Regions from separate parts of the Ferdinandcohnia sp. GQ5 genome, predicted to be linked through region 2. Evidence: riboswitches for the same ligand, from Rfam matches in the RefSeq annotation. Region 2 holds a riboswitch; each other region holds the start of a gene.
What was found. Region 2 has a riboswitch for S-adenosylmethionine ahead of AC6CHV_RS16995 (aliphatic sulfonate ABC transporter substrate-binding protein). Riboswitches for the same ligand answer to the same signal wherever they lie in the genome.

Region 1: another riboswitch for S-adenosylmethionine. It lies ahead of AC6CHV_RS19650 (Fur-regulated basic protein FbpA); the one in region 2 lies ahead of AC6CHV_RS16995 (aliphatic sulfonate ABC transporter substrate-binding protein).
Region 3: another riboswitch for S-adenosylmethionine. It lies ahead of AC6CHV_RS19880 (iron-containing alcohol dehydrogenase family protein); the one in region 2 lies ahead of AC6CHV_RS16995 (aliphatic sulfonate ABC transporter substrate-binding protein).

What each region holds. Positions count from the first base shown of each region.
Region 1 is NZ_JCAXEW010000017.1:116,338-120,346, reverse strand. It holds gene AC6CHV_RS19660 (Rrf2 family transcriptional regulator) at 1-398, opposite strand, end outside; gene AC6CHV_RS19655 (NAD(P)-dependent oxidoreductase) at 540-1,175, shown strand; SAM riboswitch class I at 1,587-1,690, shown strand; gene AC6CHV_RS19650 (Fur-regulated basic protein FbpA) at 1,774-1,971, shown strand; gene AC6CHV_RS19645 (SDR family oxidoreductase) at 2,067-2,825, opposite strand; gene AC6CHV_RS19640 (TetR/AcrR family transcriptional regulator C-terminal domain-containing protein) at 3,014-3,619, shown strand; gene AC6CHV_RS19635 (pentapeptide repeat-containing protein) at 3,649-4,009, opposite strand, start outside.
Region 2 is NZ_JCAXEW010000014.1:45,636-49,644, forward strand. It holds gene AC6CHV_RS16985 (ATP-binding cassette domain-containing protein) at 1-24, opposite strand, end outside; gene AC6CHV_RS16990 (ABC transporter permease subunit) at 44-874, opposite strand; gene AC6CHV_RS16995 (aliphatic sulfonate ABC transporter substrate-binding protein) at 925-1,920, opposite strand; SAM riboswitch class I at 2,038-2,147, opposite strand; gene AC6CHV_RS17000 (Crp/Fnr family transcriptional regulator) at 2,498-3,001, shown strand; gene AC6CHV_RS17005 (hypothetical protein) at 3,049-3,207, opposite strand; gene AC6CHV_RS17010 (aldo/keto reductase) at 3,315-4,009, shown strand, end outside.
Region 3 is NZ_JCAXEW010000018.1:24,195-28,203, forward strand. It holds gene AC6CHV_RS19875 (MetQ/NlpA family ABC transporter substrate-binding protein) at 118-951, opposite strand; gene AC6CHV_RS19880 (iron-containing alcohol dehydrogenase family protein) at 1,015-2,124, opposite strand; SAM riboswitch class I at 2,219-2,336, opposite strand; gene AC6CHV_RS19885 (alpha-hydroxy-acid oxidizing protein) at 2,483-3,625, shown strand.

The DNA.
Region 1 (4,009 bases), on a different contig from region 2:
ATGTCTTCTAGGGTTACGTTTGCTAAGATTTTCTCCATAGCGAATTGAGCTTGTACAAATAAGGGTTCAATGGCATATTGAATATTTCTGCCGACGGGGCATTCCGGATTAGGATTGTCATGGACGCTAAACAGCTCTCCTTCTCTTACTACATCAACTGCCTTATAGACATCTAGCATTGTAATCTCTGTTGATTTTCTTGCGAGTTTTGCACCTGCAACTCCCGGGTGTACTTCAATTAAGTTTGCTTTTTTAAGCATTCCCATAATTTTTCTAATAACTACTGGATTTGTATTTACACTTGATGCTAAAAATCCTGATGAACATTCCCCCTCTTTCGATAACTTTATGAGGGAAAGTATATGAATTCCAACAGAAAATCTACTACTGATGGACATCGCTGTCACCTTTCTTTCATTCCTAATCGTACGTTTATTATACCTAAAAGTTGAATGTATTGACATTAACTATACATGTAACTATAATCATTACATGTAATCAATATAATTACAAGTTAAACGACATAGGAGGTAACTATAATGAAAATTGGAATTATTGGTGCAAATGGTAAAGCAGGAAGCCTAATTTTAAAAGAAGCAGTTAAAAGAGGACATGAAGTTAAAGCTATCGTTAGGGATGCATCTAAAATACAGAACAATCAAGTATCTGTTTTAGAAAAAAATATTTTTGAATTAATAAAAGCTGATGTTGAGGATCTCGATGTAGTAGTTAATGCTTTTGGTGCGCCACTTGGAGAAGAACAAGCCCACGTAGATGCCGGCCATGCATTAATTGAGGCTGTTAAAGGAACAGATACAAGAATCATAGTTGTTGGTGGTGCAGGAAGTCTTTATGTTGATGAGGCAAAAACTCTTCAACTCATCGACACACCAGAGTTTCCAGACTTTGTAAAACCAACAGCCAATGGTCAAGCACGAAATCTTCAAGAACTTAAAGAAACAGCAGATATCACTTGGACATTTATCAGTCCATCTGCAGTATTTGATTCAGAGGGAAAAAGAACTGGTACTTATCAAACTGGTAAAGACAATTTACTCGTTAACTCAAAAGGCGAAAGCTACATTAGCTACGCTGACTTTGCCATCGCAGTAATTGACGAAATCGAAAACCCCAAACACCTTAACCAAAGATTTACAGTCGTCGGCGAAGCTTAATGGGACACAGGGACAGGTTCCTTGTCCAGAACAGGACAATGCGGTACCTCCTGTTAATTATCCCCACAGTCATACGGAAGTCTATTTCATCCTATGCCTTTTATTCTATTATTTTTAAGAGGCAAACATATGAAAAACAAAGTATTTCCTGCAGAAATCGAAGTCATTTCTACAGAGGACCCTTTTGGTTTCATCTTAAAATCAAATTTGGAATTGAGAGACAGGTTGATTAACCCCTTGGGTTATGAATCTTGTCTCTTTTTTATGCCCCCTTTTCGCGAACTTATTTTTTACGAAATCATTACATTTTGCAAAATTTCATAAATACAAGTAGACACATCGGAATAATATGGTTAAACTATAAATAACATCCATTACGTCTAGGGTGTTTCATTTGTACAAACTTATAAAAACTTATCAAGAGAGGTGGAGGGGCTGGCCCTGTGAAACCTCAGCAACAGATTCGTTGAATACTGTGCTAAATCCTGCAAGCTAACAAGCTTGAAAGATAAGTGAGGTTACCCTAATCATAAAAAAGCCTCTTCTTATCTTGTTATTGGGTCTTTTGAAAGCCAATTACGAAAGGAGAGAGATGATTATGGCTATATTAAAAGAAACTGTTGAGAAACGTAAAAATGAGATCATTCGGAAACTAATTGCGTGTAACATGTATAAAAAAGATGGAAAACATCTATTTGAATTATCCCTGCCCGAATTAGAACATGAATACTTTAAAATTCAATCTAAAGGACATCCACATACTGGTTACGGATCAATACGTTGGAAAAACTTTTAAAAGTCTTTCCTTGAAGGAACAAAACTTGTTTGAAATTAGAATAAAATATGCCAAAAAGCTTGGATCACCATATGTGACCCAAGCTTTTTCATTTCCTAATATGCTGTCCAACCCGCATCCCCGGTGATGACTGTTCCGTTGACAAAACTTGCGTCATCTGATGCAAGGAATAGTGCAATACTTGCGATTTCTTCCGGTTTACCTGTACGTGGATTGATAGCCAATCCTGGCATAATACGGCCCATTCCAAAATCACTTCTGCCAGTCATCGAAGCACTGATATTAGTTTCAACACCGCCTGGTGCAATCGCATTACAACGAATCCCACTTTGAGCATACATGAAACCGGTGTTTTTCGTGAATCCAACTACCGCATGTTTAGAGGCGGTATAAGCAGCGCCAGCTCTTGCCCCTTGAAGTCCGCCTGCAGATGCTACGTTGATAATAACCCCAGCCTTTTTCTCTAAAAAGATTGGCAGTACTTTACGGGTTGCGCGCATTACACTCGTTGTATTTACCGCAAAAATTCTTTCCCATTTCTCGTCTTCAATTTCTCCAGCTGGTTCAAAGTTGTCCATAATTCCTGCATTATTTACTAAAATATCTACTGTTCCATACTTCGTTACAGCAGAATTAATTAAGTGTTGAATATCTTCTTCTTTTGCAACATTGGTCATAACAGCGATAGCTTCTCCGCCATTTATCTTGATTTCATCAACAGTTGCATTAGCAGCTTCAATATTAATATCTGAAACGACTACTTTTGCACCTTCATTTGCGTACAGAATTGCAATTGATTTTCCCATACCAGAAGCGGCACCTGTAACAACTGCTACTTTTTTCTCTAGCCTCATGTTCATTCCTCCAATTATGATAGAATGCATTTTAATAAACAGTTGTACGTTAATCAACAACTACCTATAGTATAATAAGAAGAATAATACGCTTACAATCAGCAAAAACATGATTAAGTGTTTACTAATAAACAAATATATATGAATTTGTCTAGTATTTTTGTTTTATCAAACATGGGAGGATGTTTATGTCTAGTAATAATGACTATCTTGACCGCCGAATTGTAAAGTCAAAGCGAGCAATAAAAGATGCATTACTATCCTTAATGAATGAAAAAGACTTAAAGAAGATTTCGATATCAGATATTGTACGGGTTGCGGACCTAAATCGTGGTACATTTTATAAGCATTTTCAATATAAAGAAGATATTCTACATGAGATTATGGATGAAGTCATCACTGACTTGATTGAATCTTATCGGGAACCCTATAAAGGTGTTGAAGTATTGGAAATTAAAAAACTATCTACGTCCGCGGTAAAAATATTTGACCATGTCTTTAAATACGCAAATTTTTATACACATATCGTCAGAACACACACTTTAACAGGCTTTCAAAATAAGTTTTGTACCGTCTTAAAGGATCTCGTCTTAACTGACTTGCATGAGGTACTCACCAATCCAAAAATTGATAGGGAGATTCACGCCAATTACCAAGCATATGCAATATTAGGGATGGTCGTAGAATGGATTAATGGCGGGTTTAAATACAGTCCACAATTCATGGCAGAACAACTCCTCGAAATAGTCAAATACAATAGGGCTGATACTGTTGTGAAACCAGTGAAAAAATAATATGGGACAGTTAACTGTCCCTAGCATTTTTATTTTATCCAATGATCTGGCCTAACTAAAAAATTCGGTATTATTGTATGTACATTTCCTCTAGCTGAATTGATTTGAGACTGTGTTAGAAAAAGAGCATCATCTAGGTTTGCATTACTTAAGTCTGCATCACGAAGATCAGCACCAATAAAGTCAGCTTTTCTTAAATCAGCATGGCTCAGATTAGCTGCTATTAGTAGAGTTCCTCGGAAGTTAGCACCCTGCAAATCAGCCCCTTTTAGATTGGCACCTACGAAATCAAGACCCTTCCGTTCCTGTTTCACTTTACTTTTTAAAAGTAAATCTTTTCGATACGTTTTACTAGCCTCCAGCAAGAATTCATTCACCTTACTACGATGG
Region 2 (4,009 bases):
AGAGACATTTTGAACTGCCAGCATCTAATTCATCCTTTCAGGTCTACTTCACAAAGCTATCCTGCCAGTGAAGAGTTTTTTCCTCTGTTTTCTTCAAAATGGAGTCTGTTATTTTACCTAAAATCGCAAATAGTACGATGCTTGCGATGACCGTCTCAGGAGAATAGGAGTTTTGGCCAACAACAAGCAAATATCCAATCCCCTGACTAGCACCCATTAATTCAGCTGCAACGACAAACATCCAACCTAGCCCAAGCCCACTTCGGATTCCAACTAGAAAAGAAGGAAGGGATGCAGGCAATATTACCTTTCTAATTAACTCAAACGATGAAAAATTATAGATTTTCCCTACCTCAATCAACTTTCGGTCAACACCCTGTATGCCTGACACGATGTTTAAATAAACCGGAAAAAATACCCCAACCGCAATTAGTGTAATTTTTGATGGTTCTGCAATCCCCATCCACAAGATAAAAAGAGGTACCCAAGCAAGGGACGGAATCGAACGGAAAGCCTGAATCATCGGGTCTAGTAACTGTTCAGCAATTCTAAAATAGCCGACCAATGAACCAAATATAACAGCAGCAACTACCCCAATGAGAAACCCAAAAAAGATGCGATATAACGTAATCCCAATATGGCCCCACAGACTTCCATCTCCAGCAAATTCAATTATTTTCGCAAGGATAACCGTTGGTGCCGGCATAAGATGACCTTCAAGTACACCAATGTGGCTTAAATATTGCCAAACCACGATTAAAATAGCCGGGATGATACTCCCAAGTAGAACTACTTTTAGACTTCCTGATAATACAAACTCACGCTTCGATTTCACCTTAATTTGTCTAGTCAACGCTCCGCCTTTTGTGCTCATTTTACCGTCTCCTATCACGAGGAAGTGCCGTTTTGAAAGAGGCACAATCCCTATTGTTTAATTACGTTTTCGGCAAACGTAGGATTAATCAATTCCTGAACCAGTTGATCCAATTTAACATCTTTTCCGATGATTTCCTGTGCTTGAAGCACCTTACCTGCTTCGGTTAATGCCTCAATTTGTATTTCACCAGGAACAGGATTAGAAAAATCATTTCGTTCATTTAATTGTTTATTAGCAACTTCAATATCAATATTTGCGGACTTTGCCAAAATTTCCGCTGTTTCCTCTGGATTTTCTAAAACCCATTTACGAGCCTTTTCGTAGACCTCAATGACTTCTTCTACGTAATTGGGATATTTTTCCGCAAACTCAGAACGCACATTTAAGGTTCCATACGTATTAAAATCTGCATTGCGGTAAAAAAGGTTCGCATCCGTTTCTAATTCAACTCTTGCCATATGAGGATCTAACCCCGACCATGCATCCACCTGACCAGAAGATAACGCGGCCGCTCCATCTCCATGCTGGAGGTTAACGATTTCAACATCTGATGGACTTAACCCTTCCTCATTAAGGGCGCGTAATAGGAAAATATATGGGTCTGTTCCGATAGTTGCAGCAACCTTTTTTCCTTTTAAATCACTTATACTTTGAATCTTTGAATCTTTATTTGCGACCAACGCTGTCCACTCTGGCTTTGAGTAAATATACACCGATTCAATTGGAGCACCCTTTGCTTTTGCCATTAGAGCCGCTGCGCCTGCAGATGAACTGAAATCTGCACTTCCACTATTTAAAAATTCCAATGCTTTATTACTTCCTTGACTTAGAACAAATTCAACCTTAATTCCCTCTTCTTTGAATGCTTCTTCAGCCCACCCAAACTCTTTTAACACAAGACTCGTAGGTGAATAAAAAGCATAATCTAATGTGATTTTTTTAGGTTTTTCACTTCCTTGGCTCGCTTTACTTGTGCTATTCGAACAACCTGCAATTCCAATCAACAGTAATACAGCAATAAAAATAACGCTTATTTTCTTCATGTCTGTACCTCCAGTATTTTTATAGGAAAACTAGGAATAGTACTAATACAACTTCTAACTTGCATATCCTAACGATGAAAAAAGCCCCCTTCTAGTAAGAAGAGGGCTTTTTTCCTCCTCTTATCTTTCAGGTAATTTTACCTGATGGAATTAGCACCTTTTCAAGAATAATCTTGAAGGTTGCCGGGTTTCGTAGGGCCATGTCCCTCCACCGCTCTGGATAAGAGTCCTTTATTAAATTAATACGTTCTAGTTTTACTTTATAAATGGATTATAGAGTGTAAAATACCCAAAGTCAAACACTTTTTGAAAAATTTTCCCTTATTAAAATTTTCGGTGATTATAATCATTCCCTATACAAAACGTTAAATTTGAGACTATAAATACAATCAAAAAACATTTGTGTCATATTTGTGAAGCCCATTGCTTTAATTGAAAATCCATAGTATATTAAGGGTGTAGAAAGTTAGTGAAAGACTTCACAAACTAACTACCCAAGCTGGCAGCTAAAACGATCATATTTTTTTATAACAACTTGTGAATAACTTCACAATATAAAATAAAAGGGGAGATTAAGATGAGAACATTCTTAAAAGGACCTAAAATGGCAGTTATTTGGACAGTATTACGTGTATGGTTAGGTATTCAATGGCTAGAAGCTGGTTTTCATAAATTGACTGGAGGATTTGACGCAGGCGGATTCCTCCAAGGAGCACTTGCAAAGGCTGGTGGCGAACACCCAGCAGTAGCAGGTTGGTATGCAACATTCCTAGAAGGCTTTGCCGTTCCAAACGTTGATATAATTAACGTACTCATTCCATGGGGAGAAGTTCTAGTTGGACTTGGATTAATCTTAGGTGCTGCAACAATCCCAGCATTAATTGCAGGGGCATTCATGAACCTAAACTTCTTACTTGCTGGAACAGTTAGCACAAACCCAGTACTTTACACATTAGCAGTTATTCTCTTATTTGCAGGCGCTGCAACATACTACTACGGTGTAGATAGATTTGCAGTACCATTCTTAACAAAACGAATTCATACGAAAAAAGATACTAAAACAGCAACAACCACTGCATAACTAAAAAAAGGAGTTCTACCCGATTTTGGGAGAACTCCTTTTATATTCTACTCATCATCAATCTCGCCGTCACCGATTTCATCTTCCTCTTCAATCTCTTCAATTTCCTCGCCTTCCTCAGGTCTTTCGTCATCCCCACAACCCATTAAGAAAAACATCGGAAATGCTAATAATAACAGCATGAATAAGCGTTTTATTTGGTTCATTACTTAACCTCCTTTTATCTATACTTTCCAATCAATAGCGAAATATGTAAACTAGAAATGGGTAACAGTAATAATATTCCTATATTAAAACTTGGAGGTTTAACACAATGCGAAAAATAAAACTCGGCACTAGTTCACTAGAGGTTCCTGTTATAGCAGTAGGGTGTATGAGAATCAACTCATTAGAAAAGCCTGAGGCGGAAGCGTTTATACAAACGGCATTAGAAAACGGAGCAAACTTTTTTGACCATGCCGATATTTACGGAAGTGGCACTTGTGAAGAAATCTTTGCAGATGCGATACATATGAACGATGACGTGAGGGAGAAAATCATTCTTCAATCCAAATGTGGCATTCGAAAAGGAATGTTTGACTTTTCAAAAGAACATATACTTAATTCCGTAGATGGAATCTTAAAACGTCTTAAAACGGACTATCTTGATGTTTTACTTTTACATCGTCCAGATGCCCTTGTTGAGCCTGAAGAGGTTGCAGAGGCATTTGATGTGTTGGAATCATCAGGGAAGGTTCGTCATTTTGGAGTCTCTAACCAAAAGCCGATGCAAATACAGTTATTAAAAAAATATGTAAAGCAGCCAATTGTTGCAAATCAGCTACAATTAAGTATCCCCAATGCCCATATGATTGCAAGTGGTGTTACAACTAATATGCAAATTGATCAATCCATTAACCGTGATGGAGATGTCCTTGATTTTTGCCGATTGAATGACATTACCATTCAACCATGGTCACCTTTTCAATATGGTTATTTTGAAGGACCTTTTCTCGGTAATGAAAAATG
Region 3 (4,009 bases), on a different contig from region 2:
TTGTAAAACTCCCTTCTGAGCAGGTATACACCTTCACTTTTTTAATAATGTTTTGCAGTTGGCGTTTAAAGGAGGACGCAGTATAAATAGGGTTACCACGTCCTCCTGTAGCTTTTTTTACCAAGATGGAATAACAGATCCTTTGAATTCTTCTTCAACGAATTTAGCAATTTCCTCACTGCGATAAATATCCGCTAATTTCGTTAAAACTTCATCATCTTTGTTTTCAGTTCTTACTGCAGCATGGTTCACATATGGAGAATCCTTAGGTTCAATAAATATGGCATCCTCGGATGGTGTAAAACCTGCTTCAATAGCAAAGTTCGTATTTATAGCTGCTGCATCAAGTTCTTCCAGTTGACGTGCGATTTGTGCAGAGTCAAGTTCAATGAACTCATAATTATTTTTATTTTCCACAATATCCTTTACAGTTGAATTGATTCCGGTATCTGGATTCAGCTTAATAAATCCAGCTTTTTCAAATAGAAGTAGTGCACGTCCGCTGTTTGTAGGGTCACTAGGTAATCCAATTTTAGCACCGTCTTTTAGCTCTGAAACATCCTTCACCTTTAATGAATAAACACCCATTGGGAATGTAACAGTATCAAACGATTTTATAAGGTCCAAATTACGGTCTTCTTTAAATGCATTAAAGTACGGCTCAGTTTGGAAGATATTTAAATCAAGCTCTTCTTCATCCAAAGCAATATTTGGCATAACATAATCGGTAAAGACTTTTATTTCAATATTTAGGTTTTCTTTTTCAGCAAGTTCTTTTACCTTTTCAAGAATTTGTTCGTGAGGGCCTGCAGTTACACCAATAACCAGCTTTTCGTCACTATATAAACCTTCTGCTTTTTCGTCCTTTGAACCACTTGAACTACTTTCACCGCAGGCTGCAAGAACCGAGATAATTAAAACTAATAAACTAGCAAATAACCACTTTTTCATGTTTATTCCTCTTTTCGTATTATGTTAATATTATGGCTTGTATTTATGCTTATTCTGTTTCTATCAATTGACTCTAGAGAAAGTAAGATTTTCCACCTTACTTATAGCTGATAATAGTGCATCCTTTGAAATAGTTATATCCATAAAATGAATAGATTCTTGTGGGAGAGTTGCCTTTTTAATTATTGCTTCCAAAAGAGTTTTGTTTTCCGGATCAATATTTAAGTCTTTTAAATTTACTGGAAGTCCCCATTCATGATAATAGCTTGATAGTCTTAAAAGCTCTTGTTCTTTATTTTCTAGAGCTAACTGGACCAGAGTTCCATATGCAACAAGCTCACCATGTAAAAAGTTTTTGGCTTGGTTTGCTTCAGTAAGGCCATTATGAATGGAATGTGCTCCTGCTACTCTTCCTGCCTTTCCACCGAAGCCGCCGACCATACCGCCAGTCATAATAATGGCCTCAATTACTCTAACCAGTTCATCAGAGACACTTCCTTCAGAGGTAGATTGGATAGCTGCTGTGGCATCCTGTAGTAGAACATCTCTGCAAATAGATGCTGAGAACCTTGAAACCTTTAGCCAAACCGGTAGCTCTTGATTTTTGAAAAACGCAGAAATTAATGCCTCTGCTTCGTAATACTTCGCTAGTGTATCACCAATTCCTGCTCGTAGGTACTTTACTGGAGCTAAGGCAATAACAGCAGGCTCAATAAGTACTAAGGTATTGGCAAGAGGGAATTCAGTGTAGTGTGTAAAAACTCCATTTTGGTCATAAAAGACACTAAGTGGAGTCCATGCCGCACATGTAGATGCAATGCTTGGAATCAATATTGATTTTATACCTGCATTAATTGCTGAAGCCTTCGCAGTGTCTAGTGCAGTTCCGCCTCCGATGCCAATAACTGCATCAACTGAGTTTACTGATAGCTGATTAGAAATACTTTCAACCTTTTCTAAAGTGCAGTGACCCTCAATGAAAGTAAAGCTCGAAATAGGGGAATTGGTTATTTTCTCAGGCAAATAGGTGGATACTGCATTCCAGGCCTTCTTACCGCATACTATATGAATTTTTTGAACCTTTAACTCAGATAAAAGGGGTTCTAGTTCCTTAAGGATCCCTTCACCAATTCTAAAATGACCGGGTGCTCCTTTTACTGTTTGTGTTGACATATAATTCATCCCTCCATTCTTTTAAGTAATTTACCAGATAATAAAAAATGCCTCTCATAAAGAGAGGCATGGATATACTTTAGAAGTAGCACCTCTCTCATTTTTCAAAATACATTGTATTTTGCAGGATTTAGCACCTGTTCATGTCTTCGTTTAACATGAATGGTTGCCGGGCTTCACAGGGCCAGTCCCTCAGCCGCTCTTAATAAGAGATTGTTATGAAATTTATTATTTTGATATTAAACTTGTTTAAAAGGTAAGTCAATCTTTTTTTTCTAAATTGTCAAAACTCCAATTGACTACCCCATTTTTAAGTAGTAGGGTAATTACAATAAATATGGAAAGAAGGCTTTATACAATGAATATATCAAAAGTTAAAGATGCGTACATAGAGAATATTGTGAAGGATGAATATTTTCCGGTCTCCTATGTGGAATTAGAGGAGCAGGCAAAAAAGAAAATGTCTGCTGGAGGCTTTGGGTATGTTCGTTCAGGAGCAGGTGGCGAAGTGACCTTGAGACAAAACCAAGAATCATTTAACAAGTATTCCATAGTACCAAGGATTTTACGGGATGTATCAAATATTGATACAAGCATCACCTTGTTCGGAAAAACATACCCCCATCCTTTTTTACTTGCCCCGGTTGGAATGTTAAAGCTGGCACATGAAGAGGCAGAATTGGCAGTGTCAAAAGCAGCCGCTGCTTGTCATGTGCCTTTTGTCCAAAGCACTGTTTCAAGCTATTCGATTGAAGATGTAGCAAAGGTATCCGGTAATAGCTCAAAATGGTTTCAACTTTATTGGTCAAATAATAAGGAGATTTCCTTTAATATGGTTAAACGAGCAGAGGAGGCGGGTTACGAAGCAATTGTTTTAACTGTTGATACAGTTATGATGGGCTGGAGAGAAGAAGATATGAAGAATCGTTTTTCACCATTAAAGCTTGGGGTAGGGAAAGCGAATTATGAACAGGATTCGGTATTCTTATCCTCTTTAGATAGTCAAGATTTAGAGTCTATTATTCAAGGAATCTTAGATAATATTCACCATCCTTCACTTAACTGGACTCATGTCGCTGATTTAAAGGAACGGACCTCATTGCCAATTTTAATAAAGGGGATTCTTAGTTCGGATGATGCTAGACTTGCGGTTAAGAATGGTGTAGATGGAGTTATTGTTTCCAATCATGGAGGTAGGCAGCTTGATGGTGTCATTTCAGCCATTGATGCATTGCCACTTATAGTGGAAGAGGTAAAGGGTGAAATTCCTGTCTTATTTGATAGTGGGATTCGACGAGGTTCTGATATTGTTAAGGCACTTGCGTTAGGGGCGGATGCGGTCTTTATTGGCAGACCGTATGTATATGGACTTGCAGCTGCAGGACAGAAAGGTGTAGAGAAGGTGCTTGGCAACTTTATTCAAGATACAAAGGTTTCCATCGCATTGGCTGGTGCATCTAGTGTAAAAGACCTTAAAACACTCAGACTAATTAAATCATAATTTGGGTTTGTCTAATATATTTATAGTTTTGTCCGATATCATCAACATTTTGTTTATATCCAAAAATTGAATTAGTTAGAATGCCTTCCGAGCGAATCGGAAGGCTTTTAATATGGCTTGAAAATTGGTTATCTATATTTTTACTAAATTTAATACATTTTATCTTTCAATGATTAGGAAATTGGTAATGGTAACTAATGCTCATGTATTTTTACCTATATAAAAAAGGGATGGGTGTTTTTATGGAGTAATTTTAGAAATAATGGAAAAAGCTTCTATAAAATAAAAAATCACTGATGGGGGAGGTTATCACCCCTATTTTAATAGAAAAAGCAGCTAATAGAAGATAGTAAATACGGACCTTTTATTTTGTAAGTGTTTTCA